4 regions of the Vibrio echinoideorum genome follow, and region 2 is predicted to be linked to each of the others. Evidence: predicted binding sites of a transcription regulator. Region 2 holds the regulator's gene; each other region holds the start of a gene.

Region 1 (5,932 bases), 440 kb from region 2:
CCAACTTGATCCGTCTTTAACGGAAGCTCCAGTGGGTCCTATCACTAGTGCCGATATGATCGAGAAAGGTCAAATGCAGCAGATTGATGAGAACACTATCCAAATGGACATCACTTACCAATCTGGTGAGCGTGCGACGTTAATCGGTGTTCGCGATGGCGAGATGGTGACGTACTTCATCGATGGTGAAGTTGTGGCACAAACTTCAATTGATGAGCTAGAGAGCTACGCGGCTACACGCGCTTAATCGCTTATTTAGTCACAAGTAGTAGCTACAAAGATTAGATACAAAAACAGGTACTCATTGAGTACCTGTTTTATTTTGTGTCGAATAAACGGTGTTTACTGAAAAGTGCTATTTATTGAAGAGCCCATTTATTGGAAAACACCATTTACTGAAAAACACTAGCTAATCGAATTATGCTTTTTCTGGAATGGCTGCTAGTAATGCAACCATTTGGTTCCAGAACAATTCAACAGTATCGATCTTCACTTTCTCATCAGGAGAGTGTGGGAACTTGATCGTTGGGCCGAAAGAAACCATATCCATGTTCGGGTAAGGTTCTTTGAATAGACCACATTCAAGACCAGCATGGATAACCATGATGTTTGGCTTGTGACCGTAGATACCTTCGTACATGTCTCGGAAGATATGCATGATTTCTGAATCAGCGTCTGGTTTCCAACCTGGGTAAGCACCAGAGAACGCGATGTTAGCCCCTGCTAGTTCAGCAACAGAATGAAGCATGCTTTCTACTTGGCTACGGCCAGAGTCGATAAGAGAGCGGATCAAGCAAAGTACTGTGATTGAATCTTCTTCCGTTGTGATAACACCTACGTTTAGAGACGTTTCAACAACACCTTCAATCTCGTCACTCATACGAATCACGCCGTTTGGACATGCGTTAAGTGCCGCGATAAAGCGAGCTTGGTCTGCTGATGCTAGTGTGCCCATTTCAACTGAAGCTTCTTCGTTGAAAGTTACGATGCTGTCTTCTACTTTACCTAGCTCTGTTGAAAGCAGCTCTGTGTAGTAGTTGTATAGCGAAGCCAGTTTTTCTTGGTTTACAGCAGGAACCGCAACCGTTACGAAACCTTCACGAGGGATCGCATTACGAAGGCTACCACCTTTGAATTCTACGATGCGAAGGTCTAGTTCTTTTGCGTGACCGGCTAGGAAGCGAGCAATCAGTTTGTTTGCGTTTGCACGACCAGTGTGAATGTCACAACCAGAGTGACCGCCTTTTAGGCCTTTTAGCGTTAGCTTGCGTGTTACGAAGTCAGCTGGAATTGCGTTACGTGCAATTTCAAATGTCATTGCGCCGTCGATACCGCCAGCACAACCCATGTACACTTCACCTTCTTGCTCTGAGTCAGTATTAAGAAGGATATCGCCTTCTAGCCAACCTGCTTCAAGACCAAACGCACCAGTCATGCCTGCTTCTTCATCTACGGTTAGTAGAACTTCGATAGGGCCGTGTTGGATTTCGTTTGAAGCAAGAACAGCTAGGCAAGATGCCATGCCCATGCCGTTGTCAGCACCAAGCGTTGTGCCTTTTGCTGTAACCCATTCACCATCGATGTATGGCTGGATTGGATCTTTTGTAAAGTCGTGATCAGTGTCTTCGTTCTTTTGTGGAACCATATCGATGTGAGCTTGTAGCACGACACCTTTTTTGTTTTCCATACCCGGCGTTGCAGGTTTTTTGATGAATACGTTGCCCGTTGGATCACGGCGTACATCTAAGCCTTGCTCTGTTGCCCAAGCAATAATGTATTGAGCAAGCTCTTCTTCATGCTTTGAAGGGTGTGGGATTGAACAAATCTTATCGAAAAACTGCCAAATAGGGGCAGGGGACAATTTACTGATCTCAGAATGGAATTCAGACACGGATGACTCCTTTTTTATTTGATAACCATATATTTAGGATTTCTATAGGTGAAAACTTAGAACAAAAATCTAAAATATGGGTCTGTTTTGATGGCAACAGCATACCACTTGAGCGTTTTGACGAGTAGCGGTTCTAAACCTCAAAATCCTCAAATTTTGAAAGCGATCTTGTCTATCTGATCATTAATAAGTGCGCTGATGCTTATTGATGGCGTAGGCAAACGTTTGTTTAGCTCCATCCTGTAATTTAATTACATAAATAAGTTTGTAAAATAACCATAAATGGTAAAAAGTGTGACGAACAGCAAAAAATACTTGTAATCTTTTTTCTTTGAGGTATATTAATAACCAACTTCTGAGATGAAGAGTAAATGCTCAAAGGATGAGTCCGTTTTATCGCCTCCAAGGAACCGAGAAATCAAATTCGTTTTTTATTGATTTATTAAGGTGATAGTTATGAAAGGTTTACCATCTGCAATGTTCTGGATTAACAGCTCTGTTTACACTAGCAACTTTGCATACCCTACAAGCTTTGGTTACTAATACCGGAAGCATGTAACTCGAACAGTTTTGTTCACCCCTATATATTGGAATTCTTTTACAGCCCTTTTGGTTGACAGATTCTACCGCCACTCAGTTTTGAGTGGCGTTTTTTTTGCCTGCTACTTTACCGCCTGCTTTTTTATTAACTACTTTCATTGACCATTTCTCCGCTATTCGTTGCGGTCGTTTTTTGAACGCCAAGCTATCAATTTGCACCTTATTACTGATTCTGTTGGAAAATACATAACTCTTGTGAGTTTGGATTGAGAATTTGTGAGCTACATTCTTAATGAAAATAACCAATGGTCGAAAAAATAACCAAATTATTCCGTCGTCTTTTTTGTTTTTAAGATATTGTTTTTAATGGTAATTTGCATTTCCCTCATTCTCTTTTAATCGTTCTGTTTCATACGGCATTCTGATAAATATTAATTAGAGCCTTAATTCTATCTGGAATTTGTTATTTGATAACTTTATAATCCACAGCCAATCGATTACGCAACCGTTTACTCTTACCCTTATAGGATTCGATAATGTTCGAAAAGCTATTTAAACTCAGTGAAAATGGCACCAATGTGCGCACTGAAATCATCGCAGGTCTAACAACCTTCCTAACAATGGCTTACATCATTTTTGTAAACCCAATGATTCTAGCTGACGCTGGGATGGACCATGGCGCTGTATTTGTAGCAACCTGTTTAGCGGCTGCTATTGGCTGTTTCATCATGGGCTTTGTTGCTAACTATCCAATTGCTCAAGCTCCAGGTATGGGTTTGAACGCTTTCTTTACCTATGCTGTTGTAATGGGTATGGGTTATACGTGGCAAGTTGCTCTGGCAGCAGTTTTCGTATCAGGCGTAATCTTCATCTTCTTAAGTATCTTTAAGATCCGTGAATGGATTATCAACTCGATTCCGATGTCTCTGCGTGTTGGTATTTCTGCGGGTATCGGCCTTTTCCTAGCATTTATTGCACTTAGCAATGCTGGCATCGTAGTTTCTAACCCAGCAACTAAGGTTTCACTGGGCGATATTACAGCGATTGCTCCAATCTTAGGCGCGCTTGGTTTCTTCATTACGATTGCTCTTGTTCACCGTGGTGTGAAAGGTGCAGTAATGATCGCGATTCTCGCTATCACAGCGATTGGTATTGCTATAGGTGACGTTCAATACGGCGGCATCATGTCTACACCGCCAAGCCTAGCACCAACATTTATGCAGCTTGATTTCTCTGCTGTATTTGAAATTGGTATGATTTCAGTGGTATTCGCATTCTTGTTCGTCGATTTATTCGATACAGCAGGTACTTTGGTTGGTGTTGCTACAAAAGCAAACTTAATCAAAGAAGACGGCAAACTGCCACGCTTGAATAAAGCCCTGCTTGCTGACTCAACAGCAACGTCTATTGGTGCTCTTCTGGGTACATCAAACACCACGTCTTACGTTGAAAGTGTTGCTGGCGTTGCTGAAGGTGGTCGTACAGGTCTAACAGCGGTTGTTGTTGGTATCTTGTTCCTACTGGCTCTTTTCTTCTCGCCACTTGCAGGTATGATTCCAGCTTACGCAACATCAGGTGCGTTGTTCTATGTAGCAATTCTGATGATGTCAGGCCTAGTTGGCATTGATTGGCGTGATCTTACGGAAGCAGCACCAGTCGTGGTAACATGTCTGCTAATGCCGTTGACGTACTCTATCGCTGAGGGTATCTCATTAGGCTTCATCGCTTACGCTGCAATTAAGCTGCTAAGTGGTAAAGGTCGCGACGTTTCACCTGCTGTGTGGGTAATGTCGGCTATCTTTATTCTCAAATACATTTTCGCTTAATCGTCTAGATTTCTGCTTAATCGCTGAAGAGGCTATGTTTGGCATAGCCTTTAATAACATGACAAAATTATTAGGTTTTATACTATGAGCAACAAATTCATTATCACTTGGGACAACATGCAGACTTACTGCCGTCAACTAGCAGAAAAGCAAATGCCAGCAGAACAGTGGAAAGGTATCTGGGCTGTAAGCCGTGGTGGTTTGGTTCCTGGTGCAATCTTGGCTCGTGAGCTAGGTATTCGTCACGTAGATACGATTTGTATTTCTAGTTACGACCACGATCACCAGCGTGATATGACTGTAGTTAAAGCACCTGAAGGTGACGGTGAAGGCTTCCTAATCGTTGAAGATCTTGTTGATAGTGGTGACACTGCACGCAAGCTTCGCGAAATGTACCCTAAAGCGAAACTGATCGCTGTTTGTGCAAAACCATCTGGCGCACATTTATTAGACGAGTACATCGTTGATATCGCTCAAGACACATGGATTGAGCAACCTTGGGATACTAGCCTAAGCTTCGTTGAGCCGGTAAATCGCAAGTCAAAATAAGTGTAAACTTAGTTTTTTGAGAAATGACCCTTTATAGGGTCATTTTTTTTTATATGATTAGTAACAACCATTTCTTATTAAGTATCCCAATGTCTGAATCAGAAGAAACGAGCTCGAACCTTTCGGAAACCTTGTTTGTAAAGCACAAGCAGGCCAAAGAGACCTCAATGCTTACTCGCTACATGCCAAGTTCAGAAGAACTGCTGGATAAAAAGCGTGAAGAGCAGAACTCATCTTGGTATCGAAACCTAAGACGTCTTCAGTGGGTATGGCAAGGCGTTAACCCGATAGAGCAAGAAGCGGTATTGGCACGCATCGCGTCATCCGATAATTCTCGTACCACTGATGAGTGGCTAGATACCGTGATGGGCTACCGCAGCGGTAACTGGGCATACGAGTGGACCAAGCTGGGCATGCAGCATCAAAATCGCTCGAATGAAAAGAGCGGTGAAGAGATGGCTGAAGAGTTGTTTTCAGCATCGCTGTGTTTCAGCATTGCGGGCTACCCACATCTAAAGAACGATAACCTTGCTGCTCAGGCACAGGTACTAGCGAATGCGGCGTATTCTGAAGCGATCAAACACACTAAATTGATCGTCAAACAAATCGAAGTGCCGTATCAAAACAAAAAGATTAAGGCGAACTTACATCTAACCAAAACAGACAAACCACAACCTGTCGTGATCGTGAGTGCAGGTTTAGATAGCCTGCAAACAGACATGTGGCGTTTGTTTAGAGATTACCTAGCACCGAAAAATATTGCGATGCTAACGATTGATATGCCGTCGATAGGGCACAGTTCGCATTGGCCACTAACCGAAGACTCTTCTTGCCTGCATCAAGCCGTGTTGAATGAACTGCCTAATATCCCATGGGTGGACCATCATAAAGTCGGTCTGTTCGGTTTCCGATTCGGTGGTAACGCGATGGTGAGGTTATCCTTCCTTGAGCAACATAAACTCAAAGCCTGTATCTCTTTAGGGGCTCCGATCCACGATATCTTTGTTCATGCCGACAAACTAAAGCAGATGCCTAAGATGCACTTGGATGTATTGGCTTCGCGTCTTGGTAAAGGGGCGGTGGATATCAATAGCCTTTCTGGACAACTGATGGCTTGGTCATTGAA
Region 2 (5,932 bases):
GTTTACTACCAAAAGGAAGACAGGTTGCCTAATTACCCTCTCAGCCCTGTGTGGTATTTTCCTAATCGCTTTCCAGCCAGTTTCTAGTCAACTTTTAATGCCAATGGAAAGGCAGCACACCGCTTTTTTACCCGTCGATGACACCATCGATTACGTTATGGTTCTTGGAAGTGGTCACGTCGTAGACGACCAAATCCCACCGACATCAGAACTAAGCCGAACTGGACTTATGCGTTTAAGTGAAGGCATTCGAATTTTGCGTCTTTACCCAGGCGCCAAACTTATTTTGTCCGGCTATGGCGCAGGCACTGAAGTCAGCAACGCAAGGATGATGGCTAAAGTGGCTCTAGCTCTTGGTGTAGCAAAGCCTGATATCATTCTGCTTGAAACTGCTAAAGATACGTGGGAAGAAGCACGACAAGCGGCAGCGTTTGTTAAGAATAAAAGAATGGTATTGGTGACATCGGCTAGCCATATGACGCGCGCACTCAATGAGTTCCATGCTGCAGGAATGAAGCCATTACCAGCACCAACAAACTACCTAGCACAAGAAGGGATTGTTGAACCTTGGAATAAGTACATGCCTAAAGCGCTCTATCTTGAGCAAACCGAACGTTATTGGCACGAAACGATGGGGTTAGTTTGGCAAAGTCTGCGCGATTGGCTAGACACAAGTAATGATAATGTTGAAGAGCCTGTAGTCATCCCTGAACCTTCTATTTTAGAAGAAGACAATGATGCAGTTTCTGCGGCCTAGTATTAAATCGATATATCTTGATTTTAGAAGAGTTAGTTCATAATCAAGAATGTGATAAGCAATAAAAAAGCCGAGACATAAACTGTGTCTCGGCTTTTTTACGCTTGTCACTCGTTGCTGATTAAAGCGCCCGAGGGAGGTTTAGTCACCAGCAAACATGTACCCTTCACCATGAACCGTCACAAAAATTTGTGGATTCTTAGGGTCAAACTCCATTTTTGCGCGCATACGACGAATGAGGACGTCGATCGTACGATCATTCGGCGCATCAACTCGGTGGCTAATCATATTCAAAATACGCTCACGACTTAATACTTTATTAGGGTAAGAAGAGAGTGCTACTAGCAACTCATACTCAGCCTTAGTCAGTTTAACCGGCTCGCCATTTTTGCTTAGCGCACGGCGAGGAATATCAAACGTCCATTCACCAAAACGAACAACAGACTCATCTTCTGTTTGTTCTACCGTTCCCGCCGCGGTTTTGCGAGCGGCAGCAATACGCCAAAGTAAGTTTTTAACTCGAACCAACAACTCGCGAAGTTCGAATGGTTTAGTAACATAATCATCTGCGCCCATTTCTAGGCCAACGATTTTGTCGATGCTATCCGTGCGTCCAGTAACTAAAATAATTCCAATGTCTGATTGACTGCGTAATTCGCGAGTTAGCATCAATCCATCTTCGCCTGGTAAGTTGATGTCCAGCATAATGAGATCAACGTTGTTTTCTTCCAACACCTTTCTCATTTGAGCGCCGCTTTCCGCTTCGCTCACTGTGTAACCTTCGTTCTGGAAATATCCAACCAGTTTACTGCGGGTTACCACATCATCTTCTACGACTAATACGTGATAGCTCATCTACACCACTTTTCTTATTTAATAGTTTCAGTGACTATTCTATTCATAACTAGTAACAATTCTAGTGGTACTGAAGATAAAAGCCAGAAACATGGATTTTTTTTGATACAAGACAATCTTAAACCTTGCTATTTATCGTCCATCGCAATTCAATATAGGCATTACTACTAACGAGTAACTTTGCGTTTCGCAAATAACCTTGTTATTCAGCCTTGGTGTGCTTATGCCCTAGTGACTTCAAGATGCTTATAAGTAACACCACAAGACTAAATCAGGATCTATGAAATGAAAGATACGAAAGCGTTCAACGAACAAAGAGCAGAAATATACTGGTGGCTATCAAGCTTATTTGCCAAAGAGCTAACTCAAGAAGAACTCGATCACTACCATTCTGTTGAAATTCGTTCTTTCCTTACTGGTTTAGGCGAAAATGAAACTCTGAAGCCTTCAATTGATAAGCTTGTAGACGCACTAAATCGTTTACAAACACGTGAAGATGCCCAACTGGAACTGTCTGCTGATTTCTGCGATCTTTTCTTAAAGACAGATAAACATGGTGCTCTGCCTTACGCTTCAATGTATATCGGCGAAACGGGTCTATTGAACGACAAGCCAGCTAAAGATATGGAAGACATCATGGCTAAGCACAACCTGGTCGTGAACAAAGATTTAAAAGAGCCCGCAGACCACATAGCTATCGAACTCGATTTCCTTGGCAACTTAATCATCCGTTCTAACGAAACTGAGCTTGAAGAAGAGTTAGAGAAATCGTTCGCCGTTCAACAACAGTTTGTCGAACAACAACTCCTTACTTGGGTGCCAAAGTTCAATGTGAAATGTCATGATGTTGACCAGTTTGGTTTCTACGCTTCCGTCTCGTCTTTGTTACTCGCATTTTGCAATTTAGACATTCAATATTTGGCGGGTGAATAAGCTAAGTGGATATCTAAGTAAATAAATTCAATAGAATGTGACAATTCACCCGGATTTCTGGGTGAATTTTATTGCGAGTCATTTCTAGTCAGTCTAAAATTGTGACCGCAAACGATAAAATATGAAACATTCACGAAATGCTATGCTTATTTAAGTTCAGAGCATTTCGGTGTTAAGACAGGCCGCTCAATAGCGGTTTTTTGTTTTTTAGCACTTTAGTACCCAAAGAGCCCTACAAATTTAAGCTCTTAGTTAAGTAGCTTAACGGCTACTTTATTCCGTACTTTGGGAAAGTAGCTTCTAATAGGATAAAACCATGGCCACTATTAAAGATGTCGCTCGCTTAGCAGGCGTATCAACAACCACCGTTTCTCACGTAATCAACAAAACACGTTTTGTTGCAGAAGCGACTCAAGAAAAAGTAAACAAAGCCGTAGACGAACTAAACTACGCGCCGAGTGCTGTTGCTCGTAGCTTAAAATGTAATACAACGCGCACTATCGGCATGCTAGTGACTCAATCAACCAACCTATTCTTCTCTGAAGTTATCGATGGTGTTGAGAGTTACTGTTACCGTCAAGGTTACACTTTGATCTTGTGTAACACTGGCGGTATCTATGAGAAGCAGCGCGACTACATTCGAATGCTTGCAGAGAAACGTGTAGATGGCATCTTGGTTATGTGTTCAGACCTAACTGAAGAATTAAGAGAGATGTTAGACCGTCACGCTGATATCCCTAAAGTTGTCATGGATTGGGGCCCTGAGACCTCTCAAGCCGATAAGATCATTGATAACTCTGAAGAAGGTGGCTATCTGGCAACCAAGTACCTTATTGAACGCGGTCATTCTAAGATTGCTTGCTTAAGTGGCCACTTAGACAAAGCAGCATGTGTAGAACGTATTGCAGGTTACAAACGTGCGTTGGGTGAAGCCAAAATAGCTACTGATGAGCGTCTAATCATTGAAGGCAACTTTGAGTGTGATACCGCTGTGATTGCTGCTGATCAAATTATTAAAATGGAAGATCGCCCTACAGCCGTATTCTGTTTTAACGACACCATGGCACTTGGCCTAATGAGTCGCTTACAACAACAAGGTATTCGTATCCCTGAAGATATTTCAGTGATTGGTTACGATAACATCGAGTTAGCTGAGTACTTCTCTCCACCATTGACCACGGTTCACCAACCGAAGCGTCGTGTTGGTAAGAATGCATTCGAAATTTTGTTAGAACGCATCAAAGACAAAGACCATGAAAAACGTGTATTCGAAATGCACCCCGAAATTGTTGAGCGAAGCACAGTTAAAACGTTAAATTAATTGATAAATTCAGTTTAGTTTAATCAAGCGCACCTTTAGGTGCGCTTTTTTTATCAACAACATCAATGAACCTGGTATCATACTGGAAAGATCATTAATTGAAGCGATATCACATTTTGAAATAACAAGTGTGAGCCTCATTCAACAAAAACTTTATTCTATTTAATCAGTCACGCACAGGGCAAACCACTCGAAAGAGTGAGACGCAAAGCTTCCGGCCTAAACCACTCGTTGGTATGGTAGCGGGGTTACCGATGGCAAAATGCAGTAGTTATTAATAATTTAGTAATTTACGGCTTATTGACAATTTAGTTGCAACATTTTGCTAATCTCTCGGACCTGCTTATTTGGTGGCGTAGTTCAAATACACCGAGATAAATAACATGGATAAACCGATACTAAAGGACTCGATGAAGTTATTTGAGTCCCTAGGAAAAATAAAATCACGCTCAATGTTTGGTGGCTTCGGTCTTTTTGCTGATGACACGATGTTTGCTCTGGTTGTAAATGACCAGTTGCACATACGAGCGGACAAATGCACAACAAAGCAATTCGAACAACAAGGGTTTCAACCTTACGTTTACAAGAAACGTGGTTTCCCCGTTGTTACTAAATATTTCGCTTTGCCTGAGGGCCTATGGCAGGATCAAGAGAAAATCTTAGAGCTTGCTACTACGTCTTTGGGTTTTGCTAAAGACGAAAAAGCTGAACAGTCTTCTGCTAAGCCAACTCGATTAAAAGACCTTCCTAACCTTCGACTCGCGACTGAGCGTATGTTGAAAAAGGCTGGGATAGATTCCGTAGAACGTTTATATGAATCTGGCTCTGTAAACGCGTTTAACGCCATCAAGGAATCTCATGCGTCCTCTGTTAGTATCGAGCTACTTTGGGCACTAGAAGGGGCTATCAATGGTACACATTGGTCTGTCATACCACAGCAGCGTCGTGAAGAGCTTATCAGTCGCGTCAATTAACATTGTCAATTCAAACGATACATAACTAAGCCGCATTTTTGCGGCTTTTTTTATATCTGCTGAAAGTTAATCTATGCTTTACCTGTCTATCTATACTAATGGTATGCATTGAAAATTTGAGGAAGTATCAATGAGTAAGAAAATGATATTGGGTATTGTATTGGTCGTGACGATCATCTTGTTGGGCGTAAACTTCGGCCAATACCTCACACTTGAGAATGCAAAGGCTCAACAAGCCGTTTTAAATAAGTACATTGATAGCAACTTCATCGCTGCGGCTGCTATTTATTTCTCAGCTTACGTAATGATTACCGCTTTCTCGATTCCAGGCGCAGCTGTTGTGACACTCTTGGGTGCCGCGCTCTTTGGTTTTTGGAATAGTTTGCTTTTGGTGTCATTCGCCAGCGCCATCGGTGCAACTATTGCCTTTTTAAGTAGCCGCTACCTATTGCGCGACTGGATTCAAACCAAGTTTGGCGATAAGTTGGCAACCATAAATAAAGGTGTTGAAAAAGACGGGGCATTTTATTTATTTTCCCTACGTTTGATTCCTGTATTCCCATTTTTTCTCATCAACCTTTTGATGGGTTTAACACCGATGTCGATTAGCCGATATTACATTACGAGCCAAATAGGGATGCTGCCAGGTACTGCTGTTTTCTTGAATGCAGGTACTCAGCTTGCAGAAATTGATTCACTTTCAGGTATCGTTTCCCCTTCCGTTTTACTTTCATTTGCCTTGCTAGGTATATTCCCAATTATTGCCAAGTGGTTGATGAACAAATTCCGTTCAACACCAGTCGTAGAATAAGGCGCTATCACAATGAAAATCTTTAGCGCATCAAATCCGACAGAAGCCCACATCATATGTGGGTTATTAGAAAGCGAGAATATTGCGTGTGAGGTCCGTGGAGAGGGTTTATTTGGCTTGAAAGGAGAAATCCCCTTCACAGAAGACACTGACCCTTACGTCTGGCTGTACGAGCCAGAATTGGCAAACAAAGCACGCACAGTTGTTAATGAATACCAAAAACAACAAGATTCCATTATCTATGAAGAATGGCTCTGTGGAGAATGCCACGAGGTAAACGA
Region 3 (5,932 bases), 1.3 Mb from region 2:
TAGGCTTAGTTTTTGCTGAAGTACAAATCCATTCTCTAATAAGCGGCTCAACATAGGATAATGTCCTATGCGACTTTTGAGCTCTAAAAAGTTCACTTCCCTTGTCCCTTTTCATGACGACAAACGCTGCAAATCATTAAACTTTCAGCTTTTTTATTCATTCGTGCGATACCAAGCTTATTTAAGCATAAGATCCCGAACTATATCATAGCAAATCTATAAATCGGCATTACATGGCTATTTTGTAATATGACTTGAAAAAAATGCCAACCGCCTCCACTTTAAGCTTCTACTTAATGTGATAAGCATCATCAAAAACATGTTGCGCGCTGTTCATTACAGTTAAACCGCATTCATTTCTCACTTAAAAGGCACTGCCCTATATGAAAAATGCTAATGAAGCTGTCAGACTCGATAAATGGTTGTGGGCCGCTCGTTTTTACAAAACTCGGTCTATTGCTCGCAACATGGTCGATGGTGGCAAAGTCCACTATAATGGTCAGCGCAGCAAACCAAGTAAAGTTGTCGAACTTGGAGCCGTCATTACGCTGCGCCAAGGTAATGAAGAAAAAACGGTGACTATCGAGAAAATCTCGGCCCATCGTGGCGGAGCTCCGATCGCTCAAACACTCTATGAAGAAACCACTGAAAGCTTGGCAAAAAGAGAAGAGTTTGCACAACAGCGCAAGCTTAATGCTCATAGCCCAGCACCAGAACGTCGCCCAGATAAAAAGCAACGTCGTGACATCATCAAGTTCAAGACTCAATAAGCTAGAAGGAATAGCCAAATGGCAGACCCAATGTCTACAAGTAATGTTTTAAATCGCTACCTATTTGAAGACCTATCAGTACGTGGTGAATTGGTACAAATGGACGAAGCGTACCAACAGATTATTTCTAGCAAGGAATACCCAGCACCAGTACAGAAACTGCTGGGTGAGCTATTGGTTTCTACGACGCTTTTAACGGCGACCCTAAAATTTGAAGGCTCTATCACCATGCAACTGCAAGGTGATGGCCCTGTATCTCTAGCCGTTATCAATGGCGACCACGACCAAAAAATCCGTGGCGTTGCTCGCTTTGAAGGTGATATCGCTGATGACGCAGGCCTGCACGATCTTGTTGGTAAAGGCCACTTGGTTATCACCATTGATCCTAAGAAAGGTGAGCGTTACCAAGGTATCGTTGGTCTTGAGGGCGAAACTCTCGCTGACGTTCTTGAAGGTTACTTTGCTAACTCAGAACAGCTTAAGACTCGTCTATGGCTGCGCACGGGTGAACATGAAGGTAAAGCTCACGCAGCGGGTATGCTTTTACAGGTTATGCCTGATGGTACCGGGACACCTGATGACTTCGAACATCTAGAACAGTTAACCGATACGGTTAAGAACGAAGAGTTGTTCTCTCTAGAAGCGAATGAGTTGCTGTACCGTTTGTACAACCAAGAGAAAGTGCAGCTGTTTACACCACAGCCTGTTGAGTTCTTCTGTGGCTGTTCTCGTCAACGCAGTGGCGCCGCTATCATTACGGTTGCTCAAGAAGAGATTTACGACATCATCAGCACCGAAGGTAGCGTTGCTCTACACTGTGATTACTGTGGCACAAACTACTCGTTCGACAAGAACGATGTGGATGCACTGTACGCAGAAGCAGCAGATAAAGGCGACAATACGGTTCATTAATTTACAGCGTACCAAAAACACGTAATTTACCCCAAAAAGGTCAGCACTCAGCTGGCCTTTTTTGTGATCAAAACAGCGCAAACTCCGTAACATCTCGTAATAAAATCACCGCTTAATTTTAATCAATTAATAATGTTCTCGCCTCTAGCGCAAAGGTTTGCGTACAGGATAGACTAGTTAGGCCAATATGTGACGAGACGCTTAAAACCCCAAGGTTGATATGGATATTTTTTGAGCTATATCCCTGTTTCCCCCGAGTCTCGTTGCTAGCATGGTGAGCAGATAACAATAAAAAATTAATACAAAATCCCTACAAAATATCCTACAAGGAGCACCTATGACCGTTATGGAACATACTAAGGCTGCACAAATTGATCTAACTAAGCACGGACTGACTGGCGTTACCGAAGTTCTTCGTAATCCTAGCTACGAACAGTTATTCGTTGAAGAAACACTGCCAGGTCTAGAAGGCTACGAGAAAGGCGTAGTAACGGAACTAGGCGCTGTTGCGGTTGACACTGGTATCTTTACTGGCCGCTCACCAAAAGATAAGTACATTGTTAAAGATGACACAACACGCGATACCATGTGGTGGTCAGATCAAGGCAAAAATGACAACAAACCGATTACAACTGAAGTATGGAATGAGCTAAAAGAGCTTGTAACAACTCAGCTATCTGGCAAGCGCCTGTTTGTCATTGACGGTTACTGTGGTGCTAACCCAGATACGCGCTTAAGTGTACGTATTATCACGGAAGTAGCGTGGCAAGCGCACTTCGTTAAGAACATGTTCATTCGTCCAACCGACGAAGAGCTAGCAACGTTCGAACCTGACTTCGTCGTTATGAACGGTGCTAAAACAAGCAACCCTAACTGGGAAAAACAAGGTCTAAACTCTGAGAATTTCGTTGCTTTCAACCTAACTGAACGCGTTCAAATCATTGGCGGTACTTGGTACGGCGGTGAGATGAAAAAAGGTATGTTCGCAATGATGAACTACCTATTGCCTCTGCAAGGTATCGCTTCAATGCACTGCAGTGCAAACGTGGGCGAGAAAGACGATGTAGCCATTTTCTTCGGCTTATCCGGCACAGGTAAAACAACGCTATCAACCGATCCTAAACGTGAGTTAATTGGTGATGATGAGCACGGCTGGGATGACGATGGTATCTTCAACTTTGAAGGTGGTTGCTACGCGAAAACGATCCGCCTGTCGAAAGAAGCAGAACCAGAAATTCACAATGCAATCCGTCGCGATGCACTGCTAGAAAACGTAACGGTTCGTGGTGATGGCTCTATCGATTTTGATGACGGTTCAAAAACAGAAAACACTCGTGTTTCTTACCCAATTCACCACATCGACAACATTGTTAAGCCAGTTTCAAAAGCCGGTCACGCTCAAAAAGTTATCTTCCTGACCGCAGATGCATTTGGTGTTCTACCACCAGTATCTAAACTGACACCAGAGCAAACTAAGTACCACTTCCTATCTGGCTTTACCGCTAAGTTAGCAGGTACAGAGCGTGGTATCACTGAGCCAACTCCAACGTTCTCTGCTGCGTTCGGTGCTGCATTCTTAACCCTTCACCCAACTCAGTACGCTGAAGTGCTTGTGAAGCGTATGGAAGCGGCTGGTGCAGAAGCTTACCTTGTGAACACGGGTTGGAATGGCACAGGCAAACGTATCTCGATTCAAGATACTCGCGGCATCATTGACGCTATCCTAGATGGCTCAATCGACCAAGCGGAGACTAAGGTTATTCCTATGTTTAACCTAGAAGTACCGCTAGCGTTGCACGATGTAGATCCTGCGATTCTAGACCCACGTGATACGTACACTGACCCACTACAATGGGAAAGCAAAGCGAAAGATCTAGCAGAACGCTTCATCAACAACTTTGATAAGTACACAGATAACGCTGAAGGTAAGTCACTGGTTGCTGCAGGCCCACAACTAGACTAGTTTCACCATCTGCTCGGGGTTGAGCGAAATGCGAAGACCCTGTTTCAAAATGATATTTTTGTAGCAAGCCCCTCTTTTGAGGGGCTTTTTTGTTGATGCTTACCCATTTTTGTTCCACTCTGTTTTAACACTAGTGAAATTTAAGGCTTTCAAGGAATGAAAAAGGTACTCATGGTGCTTGGCATTGTGCTTTCCATCATCGTTGCACTTATCGCAACGCTGCTATTAAGCTTACAAACTCAATACCGAGCTGATGTTGCTAACTTCTTTATCAAGCATACGATTGAACAACCTGTGCTCATTGAAGATATTGAGTATCAGGTGCCTTACCACATCACTTTAATGGGCGTTACCCAAAGTCAGCCAGAACAACAAACTCCTCTTTATATCGATAAGATCGATATTTGGTTCAGCCCTCACTCTGTCACTCAAGCCAAACTCGTTTTGGATTCTGTGCTGCTCAGCGGCCTTCAATTGGAAACGAATGATCTCGGCACACTCGCATCACTACTTATACAACCAAACATTCAGCTCCACCAGCTAGCCATTAATAACCTAGATTTTTCGACACAGGACTTTAATGTGCGTGGTATCGATCTCCAGATTTCAGAACCCACTTGGGGTGACAGCAATTCACTGCTGCCTTATGGAAAAACTCAACTCACCGCCACGCAACTTTACTGGCAAGGTGAAGCATTCGATAACCTTCTGATTGATCTAGACCTAAAACCCAGTGATAGCACTCTGTATGGCGCTTCATTCGACTGGCGTGGAGCGAAAATTTCCGGGCAAGCAGAGCAATACCAGAGTGATTGGTCGCTGGTGAATGTCACGGTCGATGGCTTACGATTAAACGAAAGACAAACCAAGACCCTATTGAGCAAAGAATGGGATGTCGCAGGTATTCAGGTCAACCACATCAACAGCCTAGACATTCTACGCAGCGATGTGCAATGGCAAGATGGCCACTTAGCTGCTTTTGATGCGTCACTCGAAAATATCCAACTGCCTTTTAGATGGTGGGAGCAACAACAAGCGACGCTCTCCCTACAAGCTGAGGGCGTCATTTTGGACGATGATAGCTTCATCGACCCAAGCGTTAAGTTAAGCCTCCAACCAAACCAGATTCTGATTGAAGATTTTTATACTCAATTCCTGCAAGGCAGTATTCAGCTGAACGGAGAGATTACCCCGAGCTCCATTGAATTAGCACAACTCGATGTTCGCGGCATAAAATGGATAACAGAGAACCAAGATAATAATTTACCCGCGATGCGTCTCACTCCTTGGCTTAAACAGCTACAACAGGTCTCTATCAAACAACTTAACGTAGAACGCAGCCAACTCATTCAACTCGCAGAGAAGCCTTACTGGCAGGTCTCAGGACTGCATGTCGAGGGGCATCAAGTTCATCTGCTTCAAGATAGAAAGCTAGGTTTGTGGCAAGGTAAGTTGATGGCCAGTGCTAACGATGCAAGCTATCAAAGCATCCTCAGCGCTCAACCTGTTATTGAAATGAACAGCGATCAGGGGAAATGGACACTAACACGCCTGTTTGCGCCACTGAAGCATGGCTATATTGAAGCAAATGCAACGCTCGATTTTAACAAAATAAGCAAACCATGGAGCTTAGACATCTCTGCCGATGGGTTGCCGATATCACTAATATTGCAGCCATTAGAGTTACCACTCGATGCAACAGGTTATGGAGAGTTCGAGCTTCAAGCCGCTGGCTTATATGGCGATTCACTGATGCTCGGTTACTCAACCACGGGGCAACTCACTGGTAGCGTTCGTCAAGGCGTAATGACCTTTAACGATAAGCTCTCCAACACATCAAGCAATAACGTATTTGAAGTTCCGGAATTGAATGCAGATTTCGACCGTGGCCGTTTCACTCTTAAGCCAATGCACATTATTGGTGCATCTGCAGAAGAGCAAGGTTCACAAAGAGTTCAAACGTTAAATGGCGAGGTTTCAGGAGAACTCGATTTGCTAGAAACGACCAAGCACACGCTTTCTATCACCTTAACTGACCAATGCCATCAAATCTCAGGAAAGCTCAACCAAGCGAAGTATTCGGAGATTAATGACTGCCAACAAAAAAGCGCCACTCCACAGGAGTAGCGCTTTCAATCAACCGTTTCATTTGCAGTTTTTGATCCGCAGTTCAACGAGCGTTAAGCTATTTACTCACGTTTGACTCGGTTGATAATCTCTTTTTATAGTCGGGGATCAGCATATAGGTTCCCGTAAACTCAACCGCTTCTACATCACCACTGTTAAT
Region 4 (5,932 bases), 790 kb from region 2:
TACCGTATAGGCCGCTTAGGCTGTGACGGAATACGTTTGACGATACTTGATTCTGCGCAGGAGTGCGCGATTGATCAGTTGAACTTGTTGAAACAGGTGCTGCTGCGAATGCAGGCGCTCGGCTCAATACTAAAAGCATTAGGGCCGTCGTACGGAGAAATACACTCATTCAAACTCCAAAATACAAGGTTACAAAAACGGGTAGTCAAAAGGGGTAACCAGTAACGCACAAGAGTAAAAACAGCTTAACTAAACTCACTACATATTAAATGGGGTTAGCTAAGGCAGAAACCAACTCTAACGTTTAATATTGCTTTAAAATGTGAACATATAGACAAATAATTCAAGCGTTTGTTCCCCGGTTTTAAGAATTTTGAACTCAGCCAGTGTTTAACTTTTAGCGGGAGCAAGGCGAACTTTAAACCAAGGTAAGGTTGCTCTTACCTTTCTATACTGTACCCTTGCATTATGACTGTTTAACATGAACGAAAGATGAATAATCCTGAATTTTGGCACAATAAATGGGCAGCCAACCAAATTGGCTTCCACCTTGAAGATGTGAACCCACTTCTGATTGAATTTTGGAAAAAGACTGAGCCTAGCTACGAGAAGAGTGTGTTCGTGCCTCTATGTGGTAAGAGTGAAGATCTGATTTGGTTAGCGACGAAGCATGAAGACGTTCAAGGTGTCGAATTAAGCCAGATCGCGGTTCGAGCATTTTTCTCTGAGCATTTATATACACCGACCGTGACTCGGATTAGTGGCCAACATGAGCTTTATCAATTCGATGAGCTGAGTGTTTACACTGGCGATTACTTCTCAGCGCCGATTCGACCTGTCGATATTATCTATGATCGTGCCTCTTTGGTTGCTTTGCCTGCTGAGATGCGCGTGCAATATATAGAACGCCTAAAGCAACGGTTAAAGCCAGGCGGCAAGATTTTACTTGTGACGCTAGATTACGATCAAAGCGAGATGGCGGGGCCTCCGTTTAGCGTACCTAAACTAGAGATTGATCAGTTGTTCGCAGGTTATAAGATCACGCTGTTGAATCAAGATATCGCAAACGATAAACACCCTAAGATTGCGAAGAAAGGCTTGTCTCGATTTAGTGAAGAAGTGTATTTGATTGAATCTGAAGCGTAAGCTCAGTTAGCTCTCAAGCGAAAAGATCCTTTCAATATAAAAGATGATAACAATAAAAAGACGGGCTCAGTAGCCCGTCTTTTTATTGTTCAGATTTGAATACATGATTGTTTAGGTGTGAAACCGTAATTGTTCAATTCTGAGTTAGTCGTTGCCAATTAGTAGTCTAGTAGTCATTAGCTAGAAAATGGTAATTAACAGCTAGTAAATCACTTTTACTTTTGACGCACTTTCAATCGCATCTTCAATTGCTGTTTCTGTACTGCTGCGACGAGTAAGCGCCACACCAAGGCGGCGACGACCATCGATGTCAGGCTTGCCAAACAAGCGAACTTGAGTTTGTGGTGCGTCTAGCGCCTCTGTAAGACCTTCAAAACGAATGTTGGTTGAAGTGCCTTGGCCTAGAATAACCGCAGATGCACATGGGCCATACTGAGTAATTGATTTGATCGGCATCCCGGTAAAAGCACGAACGTGCAGTGCGAATTCCGATGAGTCTTGAGACATCAGAGTCACTAAGCCAGTATCGTGTGGGCGAGGGGATACTTCGTTGAAGATAACGTGATCGCCTTTAACAAACAGTTCAACACCAAAGATACCGTGACCACCTAGTGCATTAACCACTTGTTCTGCGGTGTATTGCGCCGTTTTAAGTGCGTTGTCTGACATCACTTGAGGCTGCCATGATTCACGGTAATCACCGTCTTCTTGGCGGTGACCGATAGGTGCACAGAAGTGAACGCCATCAACAGCGCGAACGGTTAGAAGCGTGATTTCGTAATCAAAATCGATAAAGCCTTCAACGATTACACGACCAGCGCCAGTACGACCGCCTTCCTGTGCGTAATCCCAAGACTTCTGAATATCGTCTTGTGTTTTTATTACGCTTTGGCCTTTGCCTGATGAACTCATTACTGGCTTAACAACGCAAGGCATGCCCACGAATTCAACAGCGGCAGCGAAGTCTTCAAATGTGTCAGCAAAGCGGTATGGAGACGTGCTCAGTTTTAACTCTTCTGCGGCTAGACGACGGATACCTTCGCGGTTCATCGTTAACTTAGTCGCGTTAGCCGTAGGCACTACATTTAGGCCTTGTGCTTCCATCTCTACCAACTTGCTGGTGGCAATAGCTTCGATTTCTGGAACCACATAATCTGGTTTTTCTAGTTCAATGACAGCTTGTAGTGCATCGCCATCCAACATGTCTAATACATGGCTACGATGTGCGACTTGCATAGCGGGTGCATCAGCGTAACGGTCACATGCAATAACTTCTAAACCTAAACGTTGGCACTCAATAGCAACTTCTTTACCGAGTTCACCTGAACCTAATAGAAGTACACGAGTAGCATTTTCACGAGTAGCGGTACCAAACATAGAAATTCCTTCCGATCTTTTGAACGATTGATTGAAAACGGGGTGATCATACTTATTTGAATGATAAAAGCAAACGTTTGCGCGGTTTGTGGCGTGAATTAGAAGCACAAAAAAAGCAGCTCTATAAATTAGAGCTGCTTATTTAAAATATTGTTAACTACATGTACTTAAATTGCTAAGTAAGTCACTGGAATATCGGGGTTAATCGCTTCTAACGTAGACTGAGTATCGGCTAGGTGACTGATGCTACCATCGGCAATTTCAACTAAGGCAGCGTTTTCGATCTGTTCGAAATCGAAGCCAGCCAGTTTAAGTTGAACAAGCGCGACTTGTAGTGGCGGTAGGCTCGGGTTGAATGCCGCGTTTTCTGCGTATGCACCCGTAAAGATTTCACCCGTTGTCAGTTGTAGCGAAACGCCACTTAGATTTTTAGTATATGGCGCATGGCTACGGTTTAATGCTGTTAGTGCGCTTACCACAACAGGGCTGGTTTCTTCTGACGTGTACTGGTGATCCAGCTTAGTCATTAGGCCAGTAGTGATACCCAAATCAGCAGGGCCGAAAGAGTCTGGTAAGTATTCTTGCAGTGACATTTCATCACGCTGTGGTAATTGAACTTTAAGTTCTTTTGCCGTCGTCAGTTCGTTCATGAATTGGCGACAGTGACCACAAGGGCTGAAGTTGATCGTGATATCAGAAAGGCCTTCTTCACCTTTCATCCAAGCGTGGCTGATGGCTGATTGTTCAGCATGAACTGTTTGACCAAGTTGTGCACCTGCAATTTCCAAGTTTGCACCGAAGTACAGGCGACCAGATAGACCACGCACGATGGCACCAACATAGAATTCAGAAAGCGGTGCATAAGAGTATGCTGCTGCGATTGGCAGTAAAGCTAGGCGAGCTTCTTTATCAGAAAGGCCGCTTGCATCCAGTAAGCTTTGAAACTGCTCTTTAGAAATAGTGGCGTCAAAGTTGTCTGCTAATACGATGTCACTCAAAAGCGCTTTCATTGATGTTGGAGCACTTTCCAGCGCCAGGGTAATACGACTGTTCATGTTGAATCCTTAATTGACCTTAGGCTTTAATTCTATGCAATACTCAGGATTTTTCTGTGACAATGATCACTATTGCATTGTTGTTGTTACATTGGTTTGCATAATTAGAGTGAGGTCACAGATGAAATCGATTGCAAGGACAAAAACTGCCCTTGATATCGCATTTGCTGTCTGAAATTGGGTGCGTTTAGCTGGAAATTGATGAACAAATGAGAACAAAAAGCCCAAACAGACACTGAAATGCTCAGAGTTTCGCTTGGGCTCATTGGATGTTTTTAAAGCTTAAGTCCCAGTCTATTAGCTTAAACTGAAGCCATTAGCTGAAGTTGTAAACCATTAGGTTAAGCTGCAGCCATTAACTGAAATTGTAGGCCATTAACGTAAGCTGTTAGTTATTAGTTATTAGTTATTAGTTATTAGTTATTAGTTATTAGTTATTAGTTATTAGCTATTAGCTATTAGCTATTAGTTGCTAGTTACTAGCTTAAGCGTAGATCCAAACCACGATAGAAAATATGGTCGGTGCAATAATCGAGGTAATTACGCCACAAAGTACTAAAGCTAGGGAACTGAATGCCGCATCTTGTGGGTTCTTTTCAGCGCAAGTTGCCGTTCCCAAAGCATGCGATACTGTGCCCATGGTTAAACCTCGTGCGATAGGGCTCTTAATACCGATCAAATTGTAGATAGGGTAAGCAAAAATTGCTCCGAACAAACCGACAATAAGTACCAGAATCGCGGCAATTGCCGCTTCGCCACCTAAATGGCTTGAGACTTCCATCGCGATCGGTGTGGTGACCGACTTACCCAACAAACTCGCGATCAAACTTAAATCCGCTTTAAAAGCCACGGCGATCAGTGCGGTTGTGGTCATAGACATCACACTGCCTAGCGTGCAAGCAAACGTGATGATGCGCCAGTTGGATCTGATTTGAGGTAACTGCTCATATAAAGGGAAGGCAAGTGCCACTACCGCAGGTTGAAGCATGTAGGTAATCCAAGTGTTGTCTGCGTAATAGGTTTCAAAAGGTACTTTGAAAAACAACAGAATTGGAATGATGATGCCAATACTGATGAGCAGAGGATTACAAAACGGCGAATTAACTTTTTGGCTTACCCAACGAGCAAACAAGAACACTACAATAGTCAGTAGAATCCACATGATTATTGACCTCTCGAAAGCAAGCGGTCTAAAAACCATGATAAAGAAACTAGCACGATCAGCGTACCACCAACGGCACTTGCCATAATGGGTAATGCATTCGCGATAAGCATGTCAAAATGATCCATGAGTCCGACACTGATAGGGACAAACAATAAGATCATTAAACGAATAATCAAGCTTGCACCGGGCTGTACCCAGTGCTCAGGAACAATACCAACCACCATGGCAGCAAACAAAATCAACATGCCAAAAATACTGCCTGGGATTGAGGTATCCAATAAGTGCTGTAACGCGTTACCTGCTGTGAGTGCACCTATAATTAAGGTGAAGGAGATTAAGCAGTAAACGAGTTTGATCAATCTTTCTTTCAAAGTGTCACATCTCTTGATAATGAATTTAGCTCGCTAGCTTTTCTACGTATTGATAAACCGCTTTTAAGATAGCCATTTTCTTCTCGTCACTTTCATGTTCGTGTGCGAGGTTCTCTAGATTCAGCATGTACTCTTCCAGACGGCTTTCGTAAAACTCACGACAGTGGTTAGCCCATTTCAGTTGTTCAGCTTCGTCTAACGTCCACGGGAAATGTCGAGCGCGGTAACGGAACAACAAAGGTTTAATACGTTCGTCGCCAAAAGTGATGTCTAACGCTGCTAAGTTATTTGGGTCAGTTTCACGAATGATGTCCATTGCGGTTTTGTCGCCTGGTGAGAAGAAGCCGTCGTAAAGGTGAGTGTCTACGTCGTCGCTTTTCTCGTACTTGCGTTCTTGTGAATACAAACCGATCAGTTTTTCGCGGATCTCTGGATGTTCACGTAATAGCGCTAAGTTCTTTAAGCACTGTTGACGATCGATACCAATAGTTTCCGCATTTTCAGCCGTTAGGGTTTTCGCTGGCGCAAGAATAGGGCACTTGTTCAATTGGACGAGTTTGATGGGTACGGGAAGCTCATCTTCGCCCAGCTCACTGCGCTTAGTGTAGAGCCTTTCACGAAGGGCATCTGCATCAAGCTCTAGCAATGGGCTAGGGTCTTTGGCTAAGTCGATAACGATAACCGCATTTTGGTTGGTAGGGTGCCAAGCCATAGGCACAATCCAGCTCGTGTAATTACAATCGCGACCAAACATACCCGAAACATGCATTAAAGGCGTCATGTTTACGATGTCGACTAACTCATTCAATTTACGTTTG

What was found. Region 2 encodes PurR, which represses purine synthesis genes. Its sites were predicted from a motif close to TNANGNAAACGTTTNCNTNA; they were not measured.
Region 1: a site for PurR is predicted at 2,929-2,948, ahead of OCV36_RS03525 (NCS2 family permease). Genes of this name have one in related genera too.
Region 3: a site for PurR is predicted at 1,828-1,847, ahead of pckA (phosphoenolpyruvate carboxykinase (ATP)). Genes of this name have one in related genera too.
Region 4: a site for PurR is predicted at 2,589-2,608, ahead of purT (formate-dependent phosphoribosylglycinamide formyltransferase). Genes of this name have one in related genera too.

What each region holds. Positions count from the first base shown of each region.
Region 1 is NZ_AP025483.1:750,883-756,814, forward strand. Features, by position in the region: gene OCV36_RS03515 (DUF3332 domain-containing protein) at 1-247, shown strand, start outside; gene OCV36_RS03520 (aminoacyl-histidine dipeptidase) at 419-1,891, opposite strand; gene OCV36_RS03525 (NCS2 family permease) at 2,968-4,257, shown strand; gene OCV36_RS03530 (xanthine phosphoribosyltransferase) at 4,342-4,806, shown strand; gene frsA (esterase FrsA) at 4,896-5,932, shown strand, end outside.
Region 2 is NZ_AP025483.1:1,185,900-1,191,831, reverse strand. Features, by position in the region: gene elyC (envelope biogenesis factor ElyC) at 1-757, shown strand, start outside; gene torR (two-component system response regulator TorR) at 899-1,612, opposite strand; gene torD (molecular chaperone TorD) at 1,898-2,545, shown strand; gene purR (HTH-type transcriptional repressor PurR) at 2,862-3,866, shown strand; cyclic di-GMP riboswitch class I at 4,037-4,122, shown strand; gene OCV36_RS05485 (TfoX/Sxy family DNA transformation protein) at 4,250-4,840, shown strand; gene OCV36_RS05480 (TVP38/TMEM64 family protein) at 4,971-5,651, shown strand; gene OCV36_RS05475 (putative signal transducing protein) at 5,664-5,932, shown strand, end outside.
Region 3 is NZ_AP025483.1:3,446,215-3,452,146, forward strand. Features, by position in the region: gene gspC (type II secretion system protein GspC) at 1-54, opposite strand, end outside; gene hslR (ribosome-associated heat shock protein Hsp15) at 384-770, shown strand; gene hslO (Hsp33 family molecular chaperone HslO) at 789-1,682, shown strand; gene pckA (phosphoenolpyruvate carboxykinase (ATP)) at 2,020-3,645, shown strand; gene OCV36_RS15670 (AsmA family protein) at 3,817-5,772, shown strand; gene OCV36_RS15675 (bifunctional GNAT family N-acetyltransferase/hotdog fold thioesterase) at 5,831-5,932, opposite strand, start outside.
Region 4 is NZ_AP025483.1:1,974,001-1,979,932, reverse strand. Features, by position in the region: gene OCV36_RS08945 (RelA/SpoT domain-containing protein) at 1-169, opposite strand, end outside; gene OCV36_RS08940 (thiopurine S-methyltransferase) at 493-1,146, shown strand; gene purT (formate-dependent phosphoribosylglycinamide formyltransferase) at 1,348-2,523, opposite strand; gene cdd (cytidine deaminase) at 2,691-3,578, opposite strand; gene OCV36_RS08925 (LrgB family protein) at 4,063-4,740, opposite strand; gene OCV36_RS08920 (CidA/LrgA family protein) at 4,743-5,114, opposite strand; gene sbcB (exodeoxyribonuclease I) at 5,140-5,932, opposite strand, start outside.